2 regions of the Pseudomonas sp. LBUM1662 genome follow, and region 1 is predicted to be linked to the other one. Evidence: predicted binding sites of a transcription regulator. Region 1 holds the regulator's gene; the other holds the start of a gene.

The links. Region 1 encodes sigma-54, which starts transcription at its own class of promoters, with help from an activator protein. Its sites were predicted from a motif close to ANTGGCATNNANNTTGCTNT; they were not measured.
Region 2: a site for sigma-54 is predicted at 3,005-3,024, ahead of ACA049_RS09735 (CmpA/NrtA family ABC transporter substrate-binding protein). Genes of this name have one in related genera too.

What each region holds. Positions count from the first base shown of each region.
Region 1 covers NZ_CP166793.1:1,038,453-1,048,679, reverse strand. Annotated here, with positions in the region: gene ACA049_RS04515 (ATP-binding cassette domain-containing protein) at 1-429, opposite strand, end outside; gene ACA049_RS04510 (KpsF/GutQ family sugar-phosphate isomerase) at 707-1,681, shown strand; gene ACA049_RS04505 (KdsC family phosphatase) at 1,681-2,205, shown strand; gene lptC (LPS export ABC transporter periplasmic protein LptC) at 2,213-2,785, shown strand; gene lptA (lipopolysaccharide transport periplasmic protein LptA) at 2,772-3,320, shown strand; gene lptB (LPS export ABC transporter ATP-binding protein) at 3,320-4,045, shown strand; gene ACA049_RS04485 (RNA polymerase factor sigma-54) at 4,230-5,723, shown strand; gene hpf (ribosome hibernation-promoting factor, HPF/YfiA family) at 5,798-6,106, shown strand; gene ptsN (PTS IIA-like nitrogen regulatory protein PtsN) at 6,119-6,583, shown strand; gene rapZ (RNase adapter RapZ) at 6,586-7,443, shown strand; gene ACA049_RS04465 (HPr family phosphocarrier protein) at 7,459-7,734, shown strand; gene ACA049_RS04460 (ZIP family metal transporter) at 7,841-8,734, opposite strand; gene ACA049_RS04455 (superoxide dismutase) at 8,765-9,376, opposite strand; gene ACA049_RS04450 (DUF2753 family protein) at 9,378-9,806, opposite strand; gene ACA049_RS04445 (class II fumarate hydratase) at 9,834-10,227, opposite strand, start outside.
Region 2 covers NZ_CP166793.1:2,135,339-2,145,565, reverse strand. Annotated here, with positions in the region: gene rlmKL (bifunctional 23S rRNA (guanine(2069)-N(7))-methyltransferase RlmK/23S rRNA (guanine(2445)-N(2))-methyltransferase RlmL) at 1-880, opposite strand, end outside; gene rmf (ribosome modulation factor) at 1,413-1,628, shown strand; gene ACA049_RS09740 (quinone-dependent dihydroorotate dehydrogenase) at 1,893-2,912, opposite strand; gene ACA049_RS09735 (CmpA/NrtA family ABC transporter substrate-binding protein) at 3,144-4,355, shown strand; gene ACA049_RS09730 (ANTAR domain-containing response regulator) at 4,371-4,946, shown strand; gene ACA049_RS09725 (nitrate/nitrite transporter) at 5,304-6,515, shown strand; gene ACA049_RS09720 (bifunctional protein-serine/threonine kinase/phosphatase) at 6,523-8,193, shown strand; partial or broken gene ACA049_RS09715 (NAD(P)/FAD-dependent oxidoreductase) at 8,612-9,868, shown strand; gene ACA049_RS09710 (nitrate reductase) at 9,871-10,227, shown strand, end outside.

The sequences.
Region 1 (10,227 bases):
GTCGGGCATCAGGTCGATGGCGCCACGCAACCCTACGGCCTGCAATTTGAGCAGGACGATGTCACGGATCATTTCTTCAGGCAGCTCGGTATGAACGCGCAGCGGAAAGGCGACGTTCTCGAACACATCGAGGTCGGTAAACAGCGCGCCGCTCTGGAACAGCACGCCCATGTGCTTGCGCGCATCGAACAGATCGCTGCGCGACAGCTTTGGCAGATTCTGGCCATTGACCCAGACTTCGCCCTTGGTAGGACGCAACTGTGCGCCCATCAGACGCAACAGCGTGGTCTTGCCACACCCGGAAGGCCCCATGATGCCGGTGACCTTGCCGCGCGGGATACGGATATCGACGTTATTGAAAATGCTGCGCGCACCGCGCTTGAAGGACAGTCCCTTCAGCTCGACCGCGTAGGCGTTATCGGCACTCATCTAAACTCCTTGCGATGCAGCCTCACACTCGGACGCCTGGCTTCCTGACGAAAGCACATACCTCCCCGGGCAGGCCGAACTGGCGGCGAACTATATCACTGCAAAGGCCAAGCGCCCAAGGCCCACGCCGGCCCATGTTCAGCAAGATGACAGGCAAAAAGCCTCGTCCAGAGCGGATTCGGTAACAGGGAATGACAAAGCGTGACGAACTTGCGTGAGGGTTTTGATCATTACCGCTATAATCGCCGCCTTTTCATCAGGCTATACGATTTCTGACATGAGCCAATCCAGCGACCTGATTCAATCTGCACAACGCACCATCCGCCTCGAACTGGAAGCCGTACAAGGCTTGCTACCCCATATCGACGCAGATTTCGTACGCGCTTGCGAGATGATTCTGGAGAGCAAAGGCCGCGTGGTCGTGGTCGGCATGGGCAAATCGGGGCACATCGGCAACAAGATCGCCGCCACCCTGGCCAGCACCGGCACCACGGCGTTTTTCGTGCACCCGGCCGAAGCCAGCCACGGCGACATGGGCATGATCACGCGGGACGACATCATCCTGGCCCTGTCGAACTCCGGCTCCACCAATGAAATCGTCACCCTGCTGCCCCTGATCAAGCGTCTGGGCATCAAATTGATCAGCGTGACCGGCAACCCGGACTCGGCGCTGGCCAAGGCTGCCGAGGTCAATCTCAATGTTCACGTCGAGCACGAAGCCTGCCCGTTGAACCTGGCGCCGACCTCGTCGACCACCGCCGCACTGGTCATGGGCGATGCCCTGGCCGTTGCGCTGCTGGAAGCCCGGGGCTTTACCGCTGAAGACTTCGCCTTTTCCCACCCGGGTGGCGCGCTGGGCCGACGCCTGTTGCTGAAAGTCGAAAACGTCATGCACGCCGGCCAGGAGCTGCCGCAGGTTCAGCGCGGCACGCTGCTCAAGGACGCGCTGATGGAAATGACCCGCAAGGGCCTGGGCATGACCGTGATCCTGGAAGCCGACGGCAAACTGGCCGGCATCTTCACTGACGGTGACTTGCGCCGTACGCTGGACCGCAGCATTGATATCCACAGCGCCACCATCGATCAGGTCATGACCGCGCACGGCAAGACCGCTCGTGCCGAGATGCTGGCTGCCGAAGCCCTGAAAATCATGGAAGACCACAAGATCAACGCACTGGTCGTGGTCGATAGCGATGACCGCCCGGTCGGCGCCTTGAACATGCACGACTTGCTGCGTGCGGGAGTAATGTAATGAGCACGGACCTGCTGCAACGCGGCAAACAGATCAAACTCGCGGTTTTCGACGTCGACGGCGTACTGACCGACGGACGCCTGTACTTCCTCGAAGACGGCAGTGAATTCAAGACGTTCAACACCCTCGACGGTCAAGGCATCAAGATGTTGATGGCAGCCGGCGTGCAGACCGCTATCATCAGCGGCCGCAAGACCCCGGTGGTCGAACGTCGAGCGAAAAACCTCGGCATTCCTCACGTTTACCAGGGGCGCGAAGACAAACTGGTGGTACTCGACGAGCTTCTGGCTCAACTCAACCTAAGCTATGAGCAGGTCGCCTACCTGGGTGACGACTTGCCGGACCTGCCGGTGATTCGCCGCGTGGGCCTGGGCATGGCGGTAGCAAACGCCGCCAGCTTCGTGCGTGAACACGCCCATGGCATCACCCTGGCCCGTGGTGGCGAAGGTGCCGCTCGCGAATTTTGTGAATTGATCCTGCGCGCCCAGGGCCGCCTCGATGCGGCCAACGCCGCGTACCTGTGAGCCCACTATGCTGAGCAAAAAGATTCGTAACATCCTGCTGTTCGGCTGCATCGCGGCGCTGTTCGCTGCGGTCGGCTACTGGAACATCAGCCCCGAACGCTTCCTCGACAAACCTGTGGTCAAGGTCGATGAAACCGCGATCGACTATTACGCCCTCAACGCTCACAGCGTGCAGTACCTGCCGGACGGCAAATTGCAGTACGAAATGACGTCCGACAAGGTCGAACACCTGAAAGTGAGCGAGGTGACGTTGCTGACCAACCCCGACCTGAACATGTTTCGTGGCACCGAGTTTCCCTGGCACGTCCAGAGCGAGCACGGCGAAGTCAACCCGGACGGTACTCAGGTCGAGCTGATCGACTCGGTCCGCATCACGCGCTTCGACGAGAAAAACCGCAAAACCCTGATTACCACCACCCGTATGACTGTGTTCCCCAAGGAGCAATATGCGCAGACCGATCAACCCGTTAGAATCGACGGCGCTGGCGGTGTATCGACAGGCAACGGAATGAAAGCGTACTTGAAAGAAAGCAGGATACACCTGCTATCGAACGTAAGAGGACAGTATGAGGCTCGTTAAAACTCTCCCTATTTTGCTCAGTCTGGGCGCAGCACTGGGAAGCGTGAGCGCCTGGGCTCTGCCGAACGATCAAGAGCAGCCTATCCGCATTCAGGCCGACGACGCCCAACTGGACGACAAGAATGGCGTTGCCACCTATAAAGGTGACGTGATCATTACTCAGGGTTCGATGAAGGTCACCGGCAATACCGTGACCATCACCCGCACCTCGACCGGCGACATCGACGTGGTGACGTCGGTGGGCAACCTGGCCTACTTCGAGCAACTGCAGACTGCGGGCGACACCAAGCCTGTTCAGGGCTGGGGCGTAACTATCCAGTACCACGCCTCGCAAAACCGCGTTGTGCTGATCGACAAGGCAAAAGTTGTCGACAAGGACAACAACGTTACCCAAGGCGAAAAAATCGTCTACGACACCCAGAAAAAGCTTGCGAGCGCCGGGCGTGCTACGGGCAGCAAGGTCACCGAGGCGCGTCCGCGTATCGACATGGTGATCCAGCCGAAGCCGAAAAACGACGCGAAAAAGGCTCAGTAATGGCAACTCTTAAAGCTCAGCATCTGGCCAAGAGCTACAAGAGCCGCCAGGTCGTGCGTGACGTCAGCCTGTCCATCGACAGCGGTCAAATCGTCGGCCTGCTGGGCCCTAACGGCGCCGGCAAGACCACCTGCTTCTACATGATTGTCGGCCTGGTGCAGGCCGATCAGGGTCGCGTACTGATCGACGATCTGGACGTCAGCCACCAGCCGATGCACGGTCGTGCAAAGGCGGGTATCGGCTATCTTCCGCAAGAAGCGTCGATCTTCCGCAAACTCTCGGTGGCCGATAACATCATGGCCATTCTCGAGACCCGCAAGGAACTCGACAAGGCCGATCGTCGCAAAGAGCTGGAAAGCCTGCTGCAGGAATTCCACATCAGCCACATCCGCGACAACCTCGGCATGAGCCTGTCCGGTGGTGAACGCCGCCGTGTGGAAATCGCCCGGGCACTGGCCACCAACCCGAAATTCATCCTGCTCGACGAACCTTTCGCCGGTGTGGACCCGATTTCGGTGGGCGACATCAAACAGATCATCTACCACCTCAAGGCCAAAGGCATTGGCGTGCTGATCACTGACCACAACGTCCGTGAAACCCTGGATATCTGCGAAACCGCCTACATCGTCAACGATGGACAGCTGATTGCCGAAGGTGACTCCGCCACCATCCTGGCCAACGAACTGGTCAAGGAAGTGTATCTGGGCCACGAGTTCCGCCTGTAAGCGCTGACGTGTCTGGCTGGTTGTCCGAGCGCTTGTCTCGATAAAAAATCAATACTTTTTTATTGTTACAGCGCTCTAGGCAAACGCTGCAGTTTCGGGCATATAATTTGCTTATGTTTGGCGCTCCGGCGCCCTGTAGTGGATGGCGCATGTGCGCCGGCGAATAAGGTGTTAAGCCCCTGCCATGAAACCATCGCTAGTCTTGAGAATGGGCCAGCAGCTGACGATGACACCGCAGCTGCAACAGGCCATCCGCCTGCTCCAATTGTCGACCCTGGACCTGCAACAGGAAATCCAGGAGGCCCTGGAGTCCAATCCGATGCTCGAACGCCAGGAAGAAGGCGACGACTTCGATAACGCCGACCCCTTGGCCGACAAAGCCGAACAGCTCCCCAACGCCGATGTTTCGGAACCCTCCTACCAGGAAACCGCCCCAACGGTGGATAACCTTGAGGAAGGTGACTGGAACGAGCGCATTCCCAACGAATTGCCTGTCGATACCGCCTGGGAAGACGTCTACCAGACCAGCGCCAGCAGCCTGCCGAGCAATGATGACGACGAGTGGGATTTCACCACGCGCACATCGGCCGGCGAGAGCCTGCAAAGCCACCTGTTATGGCAACTGAACCTGGCACCGATGTCCGACACCGATCGCCTGATCGCCGTGACCCTGATCGACTGCATCAACAATCAGGGTTACCTGGACGAAACCCTCGAGGAAATCCTCGAGGCCTTCGATCCGGAGCTGGACATCGAACTGGACGAGATCGAAGCCGTCCTGCACCGCATCCAGCAATTCGAACCGGCCGGCATCGGCGCCCGCAATCTGGGCGAATGCCTGCTGCTGCAACTGCGCCAGCTGCCCGCCAAGACGCCTTGGCTGGCCGAGGCCAAGCGCTTGGTCACCGACTACATCGATTTGCTCGGCAGCCGCGACTACAGCCAGTTGATGCGCCGCATGAAGCTCAAGGAAGATGAACTGCGCCAGGTGATCGAACTGGTCCAGAGCCTCAACCCGCGTCCGGGCTCGCAGATCGAGTCCAGTGAAGCCGAATACGTCGTCCCTGACGTGATCGTGCGCAAGGACAACGAGCGCTGGCTGGTCGAGCTGAACCAGGAATCAGTGCCACGCCTGCGGGTCAACGCCCAATACGCCGGTTTCGTGCGCCGCGCCGACACCAGCGCCGACAACACCTTCATGCGCAATCAGTTGCAAGAGGCCCGCTGGTTCATCAAGAGCCTGCAAAGCCGCAACGAAACACTGATGAAAGTGGCCACCCAGATCGTCGAGCATCAGCGCGGCTTCCTGGAATACGGCGACGAAGCGATGAAGCCCCTGGTGCTGCATGACATCGCCGAAGCGGTGGGCATGCACGAGTCGACGATTTCCCGGGTGACCACGCAGAAATTCATGCATACCCCTCGGGGCATATATGAACTGAAATACTTTTTCTCGAGCCATGTCAGCACCTCCGAAGGCGGTGAATGCTCGTCCACAGCGATCCGCGCGATCATCAAAAAACTGGTTGCCGCGGAAAATCAGAAAAAGCCGTTGAGTGACAGCAAGATCGCTGGTTTACTGGAGGCACAAGGCATTCAGGTGGCTCGCCGCACCGTCGCCAAGTACCGCGAATCCCTCGGGATCGCGCCTTCGAGCGAACGCAAGCGGTTGATGTAGAGCCACGCCACAGCGTTCCAGTGGTAGATCATCTGATCTACCGCTTTATGCACTGGCAACGAAGGAGAAGCTGTATGCAAGTCAACATCAGTGGACACCAACTGGAAGTGACCGAACCTCTTCGCACCTACATCGGCGAAAAACTCCAACGATTAGAGAGGCATTTCGACAAGATCACCAACGTGCAGGTCACGATGACGGTCGAAAAGCTCAAGCAGAAAATCGAAGCCACGCTGCATATTCCCGGCAATGAAGTGGTCGCCAACGCGGAGCATACCGATATGTATGCGGCGATCGACGCGCTGACCGACAAGCTCGATAAACAACTCAAAAAGCATAAGGAAAAGACCCAAAGCCTCCTCCAGGGCGCGACCGGTCGTTAACACTCCCAACCCATGATCCGACTTGAAAGCATCCTGACCCCCGGCCGTTCCCTCGTGAACGTGCCGGGCGGCAGCAAAAAGAAAGCCCTCGAGCAAATTGCCAACCTTATCCATAAAGAAGTCCCGGATCTGGAGATGCAAGATGTCTTCGAGGCTCTGATTGCCCGTGAAAAACTCGGTTCGACCGGTTTTGGTAACGGCATCGCCATTCCCCACTGTCGCCTGAAAGGTTGTACGTCGCCTGTCAGCGCGCTGATGCACCTCGACGCCCCCATCGATTTCGACGCCATCGACGGCGCCCCGGTTGACCTGCTGTTCGTTCTGCTGGTCCCGCAAGCCGCTACCGATGCCCACCTGGAACTGTTGCGCCAGATCGCCAGCATGCTCGATCGCAAGGAAGTGCGCGAAAAACTGCGCAGTGCCCCGAGCAATGAAGCCTTGTATCAGGTTGTCCTGGACGAGCAAAACGGTCAGTAATCATGCGCTTGATCATCGTCAGTGGCCGCTCCGGCTCAGGTAAAAGTACCGCCCTCGATGTTCTCGAGGACAACGGCTACTACTGCATCGACAACCTGCCCGCCGGATTGCTGCCGGAACTGGCCGAGCGCGCGCTGATTCATACCGAACTGGCACAGCCGCTGGTTGCCGTCTCCATCGATGCGCGCAACCTGCCGAGTCACCTGTCACGGTTTCCCGAACTGCTGGAAGAAGTCCGCAGTCGGCATATCAAATGCGATGTGCTGTATCTGGATGCCGACGAAGAAACGCTGCTCAAACGCTTTTCGGAAACCCGTCGACGCCACCCTCTGAGTACTCCCCACCGTTCGTTGGCCGAGGCGATTCAAGACGAGACCCAGTTGCTGGGCCCAATCGCCGACCTGGCCGACCTCAAGGTCAACACCACCAACCTGAACCTGTATCAGCTGCGCGATACCATCAAATTGCGTCTGCTGAACCAGCCGGAAGCCGGCACTGCGTTCCTGGTGGAGTCTTTCGGCTTCAAGCGTGGCATGCCGGTGGACGCCGACCTGGTGTTCGACGTGCGCTGCCTGCCCAACCCTTACTGGAAGCCGGAACTGCGCGACCAATCCGGGCTTGATCAACCGGTGGCGGAATACCTGGCGGCACAACCGGATGTCGAAGAGATGTTCCAGGACATTTCCACATACCTGCTCAAATGGTTGCCGCGCTTTGCCGCCAGCAACCGGGCTTATGTCACCATTGCCATTGGCTGCACCGGCGGGCACCACCGCTCCGTCTACCTGACCGAACGTCTGGGCCAGGTTCTGCAACAATCCCTGAAGAACGTCCAGGTTCGCCACCGCGACCTCAGCTAAAGGATTCACATCGCGATGCCTGCTCGGGAAATAGAAATCATCAACAAGCTGGGCCTGCATGCCCGCGCTTCTGCCAAGTTCGTCGGCGTTGCCGGTGAGTACAAGGATTGCACGATCAGAGTAGGTCGGACGCCGGAATCCACGGTCGACGGCAAAAGCATCATGGCAATGATGATGTTGGCGGCGGGCAAAGGCACAAAAATCCACCTGAGCACCGAAGGTGAAAAGGCTGATGAGGCGCTGCAGGCATTGGTGGATTTGATCAACGACTACTTTGGCGAAGGCGAATAAACGGCAAAAGATCGCAGCCTCGTTTCACTCGACAGCTCCTACAGGGATCCGCGTAGGTTTGTAGGAGCTGTCGAGTGAAACGAGGCTGCGATCTTTTGATCTTGCTTCAAGCCAACGCCGTATCCATCACCATCATCAAACAAAACCCGATCAACAACCCAAGGCTCGCCAGCTTGTCGTGACCGTTGCGCCGCGACTCGGGGATGACTTCATGGGTGACCACCAGCAACATCGCCCCCGCCGCCAGCGCCAATCCCAAAGGCAACAGCAATTCGGCCAGGCTCACCAGCCAGGCGCACAACAGCGCGAAAACCGGCTCGACCAGACCTGATGCCGCACCGATCAGGAACGCCTTGACCCGCGACATCCCCGCCCCGGCCAACACCAACGCAATCACCAGCCCTTCCGGCACATCCTGCAATGCAATGCCCATGGCCAGGCTGTCGGCATCCGGCATTCCACCACCGGCCGAGACACCGACCGCCATGCCTTCAGGAATGTTGTGGGCAATGATGGCAAACACAAACAACCAGATCCGTGGCGGGATGACCGGCCGCTCCAGCGTTCCTACGAGCATTTCCGGCGAGGCGCCCGACACTTTTCGGTCCACCAGAAATAGACCGAACGCGCCGAGCATGATGCCGAAGCTGATCAGTCCGCTGGCTGCCCAAGGTGTCAGCCCCAGGCTTTCAGCGGCGGAGATGCCTGGGACAATCAGCGAAAACGCCGTCGCCGCCAGCATCACCCCGGCTCCGAAACCGAGCAGCGTATCGCTGACCGCTTGCGGCATCCGCCGAATCACCAGCACCGGCACCGCGCCCAACGCCGTACCCAAGGCACAAATCGCCCCGCCCTGCAGCGCGCGCAGCAGTTTGGGTTCGAGATCCAGCCACGCCAGTCCATGGGCGACCAACAACGTCATGCCCGCCAGCAGCAACAGCGATCCGAACGCGTAACGAAACATTCGTCCGCTGCCGATCGCCAGTGTTTCAGTGCCCATAGTCAGCCTTGGAACGTTTTTATAGAGGACTTAAACCAGCGCAGCCTGATAACGCGCAGCGACTTCAGGCCAATTGATGACGTTGTAGAACGCGTTGATGTATTCCGGACGGCGGTTCTGATACTGCAGGTAATACGCGTGTTCCCAGACATCCAGGCCGAGGATCGGCGTGTTGCCATTCATCAACGGGCTGTCCTGGTTACCGCTGCTTTCCACGATCAGGGTCTTTTGCGGCGTGACACTCAGCCAGGCCCAGCCACTGCCAAAGCGGGTCAGCGCGGCTTTGGTGAAGGTTTCCTTGAAACTGTCCAGGCCGCCCAGTTGCTCATCAATCGCTTTGGCCAGCGCACCTTCGGGTTGGCCGCCGCCATGAGGCGCCATCACTTCCCAGAACAGCGAATGGTTGGCATGGCCGCCGCCCTGATTGATCACCGCCGCGCGAAGTTTTTCCGGCAATTGCTGGACGCTGGCCACCAGTTTTTCCACCGACCACTCGGCAAATTCGGTGCCTTCGACTGCGGCGTTGAGATTATTGATGTAGGTCTGGTGGTGCTTGGTGTAGTGGATCTCCATGGTTTGCGCATCGATATGCGGTTCCAGGGCATCGTAGGCGTAAGGCAAGGCAGGCAAGGTAAAAGCCATTTCAATGAACTCCATGATGTAGAGGCGCAGGCGATGCGATATCGGTGCGCAGCAAACGGTGAGTGCGCGGGTATTCGCCGTGTTCGCTGATGAAATTCAGCAGCTCGACATAGGTTTTGCTGCTTTGGCGCAACGCGGCTTCACGCAGGGCAGGCGCCAGACGCGGGTCCTGCATGGTTTGCAGTAACCGCTGATGAATCGCGCACAAATATTCGGCGCTCTCCTCCGGCTGGTTCAGACGCAAATGCAGGTCCGCCAGGTTGTGATGGGAAATCACGCAGGCCGCCACCGCTTCGTCGGCATCCGCCCAACGCTCGAACAACACCTGGGCCAGGGCCAAGGCCTGCAAGTAAGCCTCGCGGGCATCAACAAGTTCGCCCAGCATGAAATGGCGATTAGCCCTTTCGATCGTGCGTTTCCAGTGCTCCATGGTGAGCCTCCAAAGCGGTAGCGGTGATTACACGCCGCCTGCGGTGAGCTTCTCTGGGTTGAGTACCTCTTCCAGTTGGCTGCGCGTCAGGTCGGTGTGTTCCAGGGCGACATCAATCACCGGACGGCCCTGCTGATAGGCCTTCTTGGCGATCTCAGCGGCTTTTTGGTAACCAATGATCGGGTTGAGTGCGGTCACCAGAATCGGATTGCGAGAAAGCGCCTCTTTGATCCGCGCCTCGTTGACCTTGAAGCTGGCGATGGCCTTCTCACCCAGCAGATGGCTGGAGTTGGCCAGCAATTCGATGCTGCTCAGCAGGTTCTGGGCGATGATCGGCAGCATCACATTCAGCTCGAAATTGCCCGACTGACCGGCGATGGTGATGACCGTGTCATTGCCGATCACCTGGGCGGCGACCATG
Region 2 (10,227 bases), 1.1 Mb from region 1:
AGATTTTGATCCACTCGCTCAGACCGGCGCGTTCAACGTTGTTGCGGCCCGGTTGAATCAGGCGCGGGTCGGCTTCGTAACCGCGAATCCACAGCGGTGGCTTGGCCAGACCGGCCGCGGCGCGTTCGGTGGCTTCTTCGTGGAGCTTTTTCCACAGCGCCGGCACGTGACCAAGCCAGGCAGTGAAACCCCACTGCTCGCGACGCAGGTTCGGCGCCATGTCGGCAGCGATCATGGCCGCTTCGACGAGGAACGTACCGACACCGCACATCGGGTCAGCCAGTGCGCCGCCCTCGGCGGCGATGCGCGGCCAGCCGGAACGGATCAGGATCGCGGCCGCGAGGTTTTCCTTCAGAGGCGCCGCGCCCTGCTGCAAGCGATATCCGCGCTGGTGCAGGCTGTGGCCGGAGAGGTCAAGGGACAGGATCGCTTCGCCACGGTCCAGGCGCAGGTGAATGCGCAGGTCCGGGTTGAGCTTGTCGATGGACGGGCGGTCGCCTTGCGGGGTGCGCAGTTTGTCGACGATGGCGTCTTTGACTTTCAGGGCGCCGAAGTGGGTGTTGTCGATGCCCGAGCCGTGACCGCTGAACTCGACGGCCAGGGTGCCGTCGTTGAGCATGTGGTCTTGCCACTCGATGTCGAGCACGCCGTGGTACAGGTCTTCGGCGTCTTTCATCGGGAACCGCTTGAGCACCAGCAGCACCCGGTTCGCCAGACGCGACCACAGGCACAGGCGATATGCGGTTTCCATGGTAGCCATGCCGCGCACAGCCGAGGTGTGCTCACGCGCTTCTTCAAGGCCAAGCCCGACGGCTTCCTCGATAAGCAGGCCTTCAAGGCCTTTTGGGCAAGTGAGGAAGAGTTCGAAACGATCGGACATGGTAATTCCAGAGCCTTTAGCTAAGTGAACCGGCAACGCATTGCCGGCCCGGTTTTCAATCAGGCGCTTTTCTAAAAGAGCGCCCGCGTGGCACGAAGGTGTGCCGTCCCACCCGTGCTGCTCAGGTTAGAAGAGCTTAGATGCACAGGCAGATAAAAAAGTTGATGCAACAAAATGTCATAAGCCGACCCTTCGTCGAATAGTCGTCCTGCTCAACAGGAGCCATTCTCACTAAAGGATTAACCCCATCATCCTGCGGGGGGCCGATCATACAGGGCTTTGACCAATAAACACGGGACAAACATCGTGTTACTTATGGCCTTAGCATCTTTATGGTTACGTTCTTATGACAAAACGATCATTCCCTCGATGTGACGCATTGGTTAGAACTCAATACAGGTTGACGCCGCAACGACGTCAACACCTTGGCTCGCGACGCCGGCAGCGAGCCCCAACGGCAGGAGTTTTTTTCTGCCAGACCTCAATTGAGGTCGACGCGATAAATACAGTCAACAAGTGAGGGCAACACCCTATGAGAAGACTTAAGCGTGATCCGTTGGAAAGAGCATTTTTGCGCGGATATCAATATGGCGTTGGTGGCAAATCCCGTGAGCTTTGCCCATTTACTCTACCGTCGGTACGCCAAGCCTGGATTAACGGCTGGCGAGAAGGACGCGGCGACAACTGGGACGGTATGACCGGCACTGCGGGAATCCACAGACTCAACGAACTTCACGCCGTCGGCTAACACAGGGCACAACACTCCGACACGACAATCTGATTACGTAACGACTTACCACGCACGCCCCATCCGGGCGGCGGGCTCCGGCCCAGGGGCACCTTCGAGGTGCCCTTTTTTATGCCTGTTCTTCCAGTACCCACACATCCCTTGTAGGAGCTGTCGAGTGAAACGAGGCTGCGATCTTTTGATCTTGATCTTTTTAAAAGCAAGATCAAAAGATCGCAGCCTCGTTTCACTCGACAGCTCCTACACAGCTCCTACATTGACCGGTCAGCGCAGGGCGGCGATGGCGTCCACTGATTCACGAATCAACGCCGGGCCTTTGTAGATGAAGCCGGAGTAGATCTGCACCAGGCTCGCGCCTGCGGCGATTTTCTCGGCCGCGTGCTTGCCTTCGGTGATGCCGCCCACGGCGATGATCGGCAAGCGACCGGCCAATTCCGCCGCCAGCACCTTCACGGTGTGGGTGCTCTTCTCGCGAACCGGTGCGCCGGACAGACCGCCCGCCTCGTCACCGTGTTCCATGCCTTCGACGCCCACGCGGCTAAGGGTGGTGTTGGTGGCAATCACCGCGTCCATCCCGGTTTCGATCAACGCCTGCGCAACCTGCGCGGTTTCTTCGTCGGTCATGTCCGGCGCGATCTTGATCGCCAGCGGTACATGTTTGCCGTGGCGCAGGGCCAGTTCGGCGCGACGGGTCGCCAGATCAGCCAGCAATTGCTTGAGCGAATCGCCGAATTGCAGGCTGCGCAGGCCCGGGGTGTTCGGCGAGCTGACGTTGACCGTCACGTAGCTGGCGTGGGCGTAGACCTTGTCCAGGCAGATCAGGTAGTCGTCGACGGCGCGCTCAACCGGTGTATCGAAGTTCTTGCCGATGTTGATGCCCAGCACGCCCTTGTACTTGGCCGCCGCCACGCGGGCCAGCAGGTGATCGACACCGAGGTTGTTGAAACCCATGCGGTTGATGATCGCCTCGGCATCCGGCAGACGGAAAATCCGTGGTTTCGGGTTGCCCGGCTGAGGGCGTGGCGTAATGGTGCCGATTTCGACAAAGCCAAAACCGAGTTGGGCAAAACCGTCGATGGCCGCGCCGTTCTTGTCCAGACCGGCCGCCAGACCCACCGGGTTCGGGAATTCCAGGCCCATGACGTTCACCGGCATTTTCGCCGGCGCCTTGCACAGCAAACCGTTGAGGCCCAAACGTCCGCCCGCGCCGATCAGGTCCAGGGACAGATCGTGGGAGGTTTCCGGGGAAAGTTTGAACAACAGCTGACGGGCCAGGGTGTACATGGGCGGTTTTGACTCGAATGGCGGCGAAATGAGGCGGCGATTATAGCCGGGCATCGGGGTTGCAAGCGAGGCGCGCAACAAAATCAGCGGGCGATGGCATATGCCTTGCACCGACAAAGACATCAGCACTCATGCCAACGGCGGGATGAGTCGAAAGACAAAGGCGTCGTCACCTGGCCTTGCCCCGGCAAGCAGCCCGGTACGGCGCTTTTTTTTGGAAGGTGTTTAGCCATGAATGAAACCACAGCGGGCCCATTGGCCTGGGTCAATGGCAGCGATGCCCCGGAAAAGACTGAAATCAACCTCGGCTTTATGGCCCTGAGCGACTGCGCCTCGGTAGTGGTCGCGGCCACGCAGGGTTTCGCCCAGCCTTACGGCCTGACGCTGAACCTCAAGCGTCAGTCGTCCTGGGCCAACCTGCGGGACAAACTGGTCAGCGGCGAACTCGACGCCGCCCACAGCCTGTACGGACTGATTTACGCCGTGCACCTGGGCATCGGCGGCGTGGCGCCGACCGACATGGCGGTGCTCATGGGCCTGAACCAGAACGGCCAGAGCATTAATCTCTCTCACGGCTTGCAGGCCTTGGGGGTGACCAGTCCTGAAGCACTCGACCGGCACGTGCACCAAAGTCGCCCAAAACTGACTTTCGCCCAGACATTTCCCACGGGCACCCACGCCATGTGGCTGTATTACTGGCTCGCGAGTCAGGGCATTCATCCGTTGCAGGACGTCGACAGCGTGGTGGTGCCGCCGCCGCAAATGGTCGCGCACCTGCAAGCCGGGCGTATCGATGGCTTCTGCGTCGGCGAGCCGTGGTCCGCCAGCGCGGTGAAACAGAATCTGGGGTTCACCATGGCGACGAGCCAGACCATCTGGCCCGACCACCCGGAAAAAGTCCTCGGCTGCACCCGCGCCTTTGTCGAGCAGTACCCCAACACCGCTCGGGCGCTGGTGATGGCGATCCTCGAAGCCAGTCGCTTCATCGAAGACAGCAGCGAAAACCGCCGCAGCACCGCGAAGCTGTTGAGCGCGCCGGAATACCTTGATGCGCCGCTCGATTGCATCGAACCGCGCTTGCTCGGCGACTACGCCGATGGCCTCGGCAATCGCTGGCAAGACCCGCACGCGCTGCGCTTCCATGCGAGCGGCGAGGTCAACGTGCCGTACTTGTCCGACGGTATGTGGTTCATGACCCAGTTCCGTCGCTGGGGCTTGTTGCGCGACGACCCGGATTACCTCGGCGTGGCCCGCCAGGTCCAGCAACTAGACTTGTACCGTGAGGCCGCCAGCGCAGTCAGTGTTGCCGCCGGGAGTCAGGAGATGCGCAGCAGCCAGTTGATCGACGGCAAAATCTGGGACGGCTCCGACCCGACCGGCTATGCCCGCAGTTTCAAGCTGCACGCCATGAGCGACAGCTCGCCCCTCATCGCCAGCCGCTGACAGGAGACTGCGAATATGTTGCGTATCCTGCTGATCAACGACACGGCGAAGAAAGTCGGTCGCCTGAAAGCGGCGCTGACCGAGGCCGGGTTCGAGGTTATCGACGAATCGGGCCTGACCATCGACCTGCCCGCGCGCGTCGAAACGGTGCGTCCGGACGTGATCCTGATCGATACCGAGTCACCGAGCCGCGATGTGATGGAGCAAGTGGTGCTGGTTTCCCGCGATCAGCCGCGGCCGATTGTGATGTTTACCGATGAACACGATCCCGATGTGATGCGTCAGGCGATCAAGTCCGGCGTCAGCGCCTACATCGTCGAAGGCATTCACGCACAACGCTTGCAGCCGATTCTCGACGTGGCCATGGCCCGCTTTGAAAGCGACCAGGCCCTGCGCGCCCAACTCAATGCCCGCGACCAGCAACTGGCTGAGCGCAAGCGCATCGAGCTGGCCAAGGGGTTGCTGATGAAAATGAAGGACTGCAACGAGGAAGAGGCCTACACCCTGATGCGCCGCCAGGCCATGAGCCGGCAGCAGAAGCTGATTCAGGTGGCGGAGCAGATTATTGCCATGAGTGAGTTGTTGGGCTGAGGCCTTGCGCAGCCTGTGAAGACGCCTTCGCGGGCAAGCCTCGCTCCTACAGGTTTTGTGTCGCCCACAACATCTGATCCCACCACAAAACTCGTAGGAGCGAGGCTTGCCCGCGAATGGCCGCAACTCGGTATCAAGGTGTTGGCACAGATCTCGCTAAGTAATCCATACAGGTAACCAACGGCGGTTGCCCCACCTACGACAAAGACGTCGCTCACCTCATTTGCCCATGGCGAATCGGGTGGCGGCGTTTTTTCGTTTTGGCCCCAGAGATCGGGGCCGGTGGTGCGGCCGAGGCGGCGCCCCACCTGCAAGCTCCTGACTCCTTCTCGAGACTCCCTACAGCTGAGGTGCGCGATGAATTCAAGCTTCTGGAAATCCGGTCATACGCCGACATTGTTCGCAGCGTTCCTCTATTTCGACCTGAGCTTCATGGTCTGGTACCTGCTCGGCCCCTTGGCGGTGCAAATCGCCGCCGACCTGCACCTGACCACCCAACAGCGCGGGCTCGTAGTCGCCACGCCGATTCTGGCCGGCGCCGTGCTGCGCTTTGTGATGGGCTTGCTGGCTGATCGACTGTCGCCAAAAACTGCCGGGCTGATCGGCCAGGTAATCGTTATCTGTGCGTTGTTCGGTGCCTGGAAACTCGGCATCCACAGCTACGAGCAGGCGCTGGTGCTGGGCCTGTTCCTCGGTATGGCCGGTGCGTCGTTCGCCGTCGCGCTGCCGCTCGCCTCGCAATGGTATCCGCCGCAACATCAAGGCAAGGCCTTGGGCATCGCCGGTGCCGGCAACTCGGGCACCGTGCTCGCCGCATTGATCGCCCCGGTGCTGGCGGCCGCCTTCGGCTGGAGCAACGTGTTCGGTTTCGCCCTGATCCCGCTGATCCTGACCATCATCGTGTTCGCCTGGCTGGCCAAAAACGCCCCTGAGCGGCCGAAAGCCAAGTCCATGTCCGACTATTTGAAAGCACTGGGCGACCGCGACAGTTGGTGGTTCATGTTCTTCTACAGCGTGACCTTCGGCGGCTTCATCGGCCTGGCCAGCGCCCTGCCCGGCTACTTCAACGACCAATACGGCCTGAGCCCTGTGACCGCCGGCTACTACACCGCGGCCTGCGTGTTCGGTGGCAGCCTGATGCGTCCATTGGGCGGCGCACTGGCTGACCGTTTTGGTGGTATCCGCACGTTGCTGGGCATGTACACGGTCGCAGCGGTCTGCATCGCGGCGGTGGGTTTCAACCTGCCGAGTTCCTACGCGGCACTGGCGCTTTTCGTCTGCACCATGCTCGGTCTGGGTGCGGGTAACGGCGCGGTTTTCCAATTGGTGCCGCAGCGTTTTCGTCGGGAGATCGGCGTGATGACCGGTTTGATCGGCATGGCCGGCGGCATCGGCGGTTTCGCCCTGGCGGCGGGCATGGGTGCGATCAAGCAAAGCACCGGCAGCTATCAACTGGCCTTGTGGTTGTTCGCCAGCCTCGGCGTACTCGCCTGGTTCGGTCTGCACGGGGTGAAACGTCGCTGGAGAACCACTTGGGGTTCGGCCGCTGTGACCGCTGCCCGGGTCTGAGACCGCAATGAGCCTGCAACTGAGTTTTGCCGAAGCGAGCGCCATCGGCCCTCGCGAGGAAAATCAGGACGCCCTGCGCCTGGTCACTCCGGCCCCGGCGCTGGCGGCGAGCAAGGGTTACCTGTTCGCCATCGCCGACGGGGTCAGCCAGTGCGCCGACGGCGGGCTCGCCGCCCGTTCGACCTTGCAGGCCCTGGCGCTGGACTATTACGCCACCCCGGAAACCTGGGGTGTCGCGCAAGCGCTGGACCGCCTGCTGCTGGCGCAAAATCGCTGGCTGCAGGCCAATGGCGGTGGGCAACCGCTGCTCACCACGGTCAGTGCCTTGGTCATGCGCGGCAGGCGTTTTACCTTGGCGCATGTGGGCGATTGCCGGGTTTATCGCTGGCACGCCGACACCTTGCAACGGGTCAGCGAGGATCACGTCTGGGATCAACCGGGCATGCAGCATGTGCTCAAGCGTGCGCTGGGGCTCGATCAGCATCTGGTCCTGGATTTTCTCGACGGTGAATTGCGCCTCGATGAGAGCTTTGTGCTGCTCAGCGATGGCATCTGGGCGGTGCTGGGCGACACGGCTATTGCGGCGATTCTGCGCGATCAACCGGACTTGCACAGCGCTGCGCAAACCTTGGTCAGCGCTGCGCATCTGGCTGGCAGCCAGGACAATGCCAGCGCCCTGTTGGTGCGGGTCGATGCCCTCGGTGAAACGAGCATCGGCGACGCGCTGATTCATTTGCAGCAATGGCCGCTGCCTCCCGCGCTGAAACCGGGTCAGACGTTCGAGGGTTGGCAGGTCGAAGGGATTCTCGGCCAGAGCCAGCAATCGTTGCTCTATCGGGTTCGCGACAGCCAACAACAACCCTGGCTGCTGAAAACCTTGCCCGCTGCGCTGCGCGACGATCACTTGGCCGGGCAGGCATTGCTGTCGGAGGAATGGTTTCTCAAACGCGTGGCCGGACGGCATTTTCCTGAAGTCCATGCCGCCAGTCAGCGTCAGCATTTGTACTACGTGATGCGCGAATATTCCGGATCAACCCTGGCGGAGTTGCACGAACGTGTTGCAGCGCTGCCGCTGGCGCAATGGCAGGATCTGGCCGAACGCCTGCTGAAGGCCGTCGGCATGCTGCATCGCCGACAGATTCTTCATCGTGATATCAAACCGGAGAACCTGTTGCTGGGCGACGACGGTGAGTTGCGCCTGCTGGATTTCGGCCTCGCCTACTGCCCAGGTTTGTCCGAAGATCAGCCCTCTGCCCTGCCGGGAACCCCCAGCTACATAGCACCGGAAGCCTTTGGCGGTGAGGCTCCGACACCGCAACAGGATTTGTACGCCGTCGGTGTGACCCTGTATTTACTGCTGACCGGGCATTATCCCTACGGTGAAATTGAGGCCTTCCAGCGTCCACGGTTTGGCGTGCCTGTCAGCGCCAGCCGCTACCGCCCCGACCTGCCGGACTGGATCGCGCAAAGCCTGGAGCGCGCGGTGGCGGCGGATCCGGGTCAGCGCTTTGAAACGGCGGAAGAATGGTTGCTGCTATTGGAACAGGGCGAGCGGCGCAGTTTGAGTGTGCGGCCCAGACCGTTGCTGGAGCGTGAGCCGTTGAAGGTCTGGCGGACGTTGGCGCTGGTGTCGTTGGTGGTGAATCTGGTGCTGTTGGTTTTCGTGTTTCATGGTTGATACCCAGTCGCGCCCTTCGCGAGCAAGCCCGCTCCCACAAGGTGAGCGCATTGCCAATGTGGGAGCGGGCTTGCTCGCGAAGGCGCAATTACGGACACGAAAATCTAAATAAAGGCCGCTCCATTAATGGGCGACGCGCTTTGATTCGGTGCAATAAGTCGGACGCTTTGACTCAAAACTGTTATTTCCCTCTTTAAATACGGGTTCTGGCAACTTGGCACAACCACTGCATTACCTCTCCCAACAGACATAAAGCCCAGCCTTCAACGACGAAGGATGCGCTCCCCGAGAGAACGGGACCAGGACAAAGGCGTCCTCGCTAGGTAACTAGCGGGACGCCTTTTTTTGTTTGCGCAAAATTTGTCGAGCAAGACCCGAAAGCCCTGTTGAGGCGGGTCCGAGCTCCCCGGAGAACCTGATGAAAAAACTAAAACTGGTGATGATCGGCAACGGCATGGCCGGGGTCCGCACCCTGGAAGAGCTGCTCAAGCTGAGCAATGAGCTGTACGACATCACGGTCTTCGGCGCCGAACCCCATACCAATTACAACCGCATCCTGCTGTCGCCGGTGCTGGCTGGCGAACAGACCTTTGAAGAGATCGTGCTCAACGAGCTCGACTGGTACCTGGACAACAACATCAAGTTACTGCTCAACCGCAAAGTGGTGGAGATCGACCGGATCAAACGTCGCGTGATCGCCGATGACGGCACCGAAGCCGAATACGATCGCCTGCTGATCGCCACCGGCTCGACCCCGTTCATCCTGCCGATTCCCGGCAATACCTTGCAGGGCGTGATCGGCTACCGCGACATCGCCGACACCCAGGCCATGATCGACACCGCGAAAACCCACAAGCACGCCGTGGTGATCGGTGGCGGCCTGCTCGGCCTGGAAGCCGCCAATGGCCTCATGCTGCGCGGCATGCACGTCACGGTGGTGCACATCGGCGAATGGCTGCTGGAGCGGCAACTGGATAAAACCAGCGGTGAACTGTTGCAAACTGCGCTTGAAGCCCGCGGCCTGCATTTTCGCCTGCGCGAACAAACCCAGGCCCTGCACGATGCCGGTAACGGCCGGGTCGGGTCGGTTGAATTCAAGAACGGCGACATCATCCCCGCCGACCTGGTGGTGATGGCTGCCGGCATCCGCCCCAGCACCGAACTGGCGGAAAAATCCGGCATCCCCTGCAACCGCGGGATTCTGGTCAATGACACGATGCAAACCTACGACCCACGGATCTACGCGATTGGCGAGTGTGCCAGCCACCGTGGCACCGCCTACGGCCTGGTCGCGCCGCTGTTCGAGCAAGCCAAGGTCTGCGCCAACCACCTCGCGCAGCTGGGCTTCGCCACCTACAAGGGCTCGGTCACCTCGACCAAACTGAAAGTCACCGGCATCGACCTGTTTTCCGCCGGCGACTTCATGGGTGGCGAAGGCACCGAGACCATCACCCTCTCCGACCCGATTGGCGGCATCTACAAAAAACTGGTGATCAAGGACGACGTACTGGTCGGCGCCTGTCTGTACGGCGATACGGAAGATGGCGGTTGGTATTTCCGGCAGATCCGTGAGAATCACGCCATCGACGAGATCCGCGATCACCTGATGTTTGGCAGCTCTTCGTTTCTGGGGCTGGCCCTCGGCGACGCAAAACACCCTGGTCGGGAAGCAAGCTGATGAACCAGATCACCGCTTCCACCTGCTGCTACTGCGGGGTCGGCTGCGGCGTGCTGATCGAGCATGACGGCGAGCAAATCCTCGGCGTCAGCGGCGATCCGAGCCACCCGGCCAACTTCGGCAAATTGTGCAGCAAGGGTTCGACCCTGCACCTGACCGGCGACCTGACGGCGCGAGCGCTGTACCCCGAATTGCGCCTGGGCAAAGGCCTGGCCCGCAGCCGCACCGACTGGGACACCGCCCTCGATCACGCGGCCAATGTCTTCGCCCAGACCATCACCGAACACGGCCCGGACAGCGTAGCGTTCTACATTTCCGGGCAGTTGCTGACCGAAGACTATTACGCCTTCAACAAA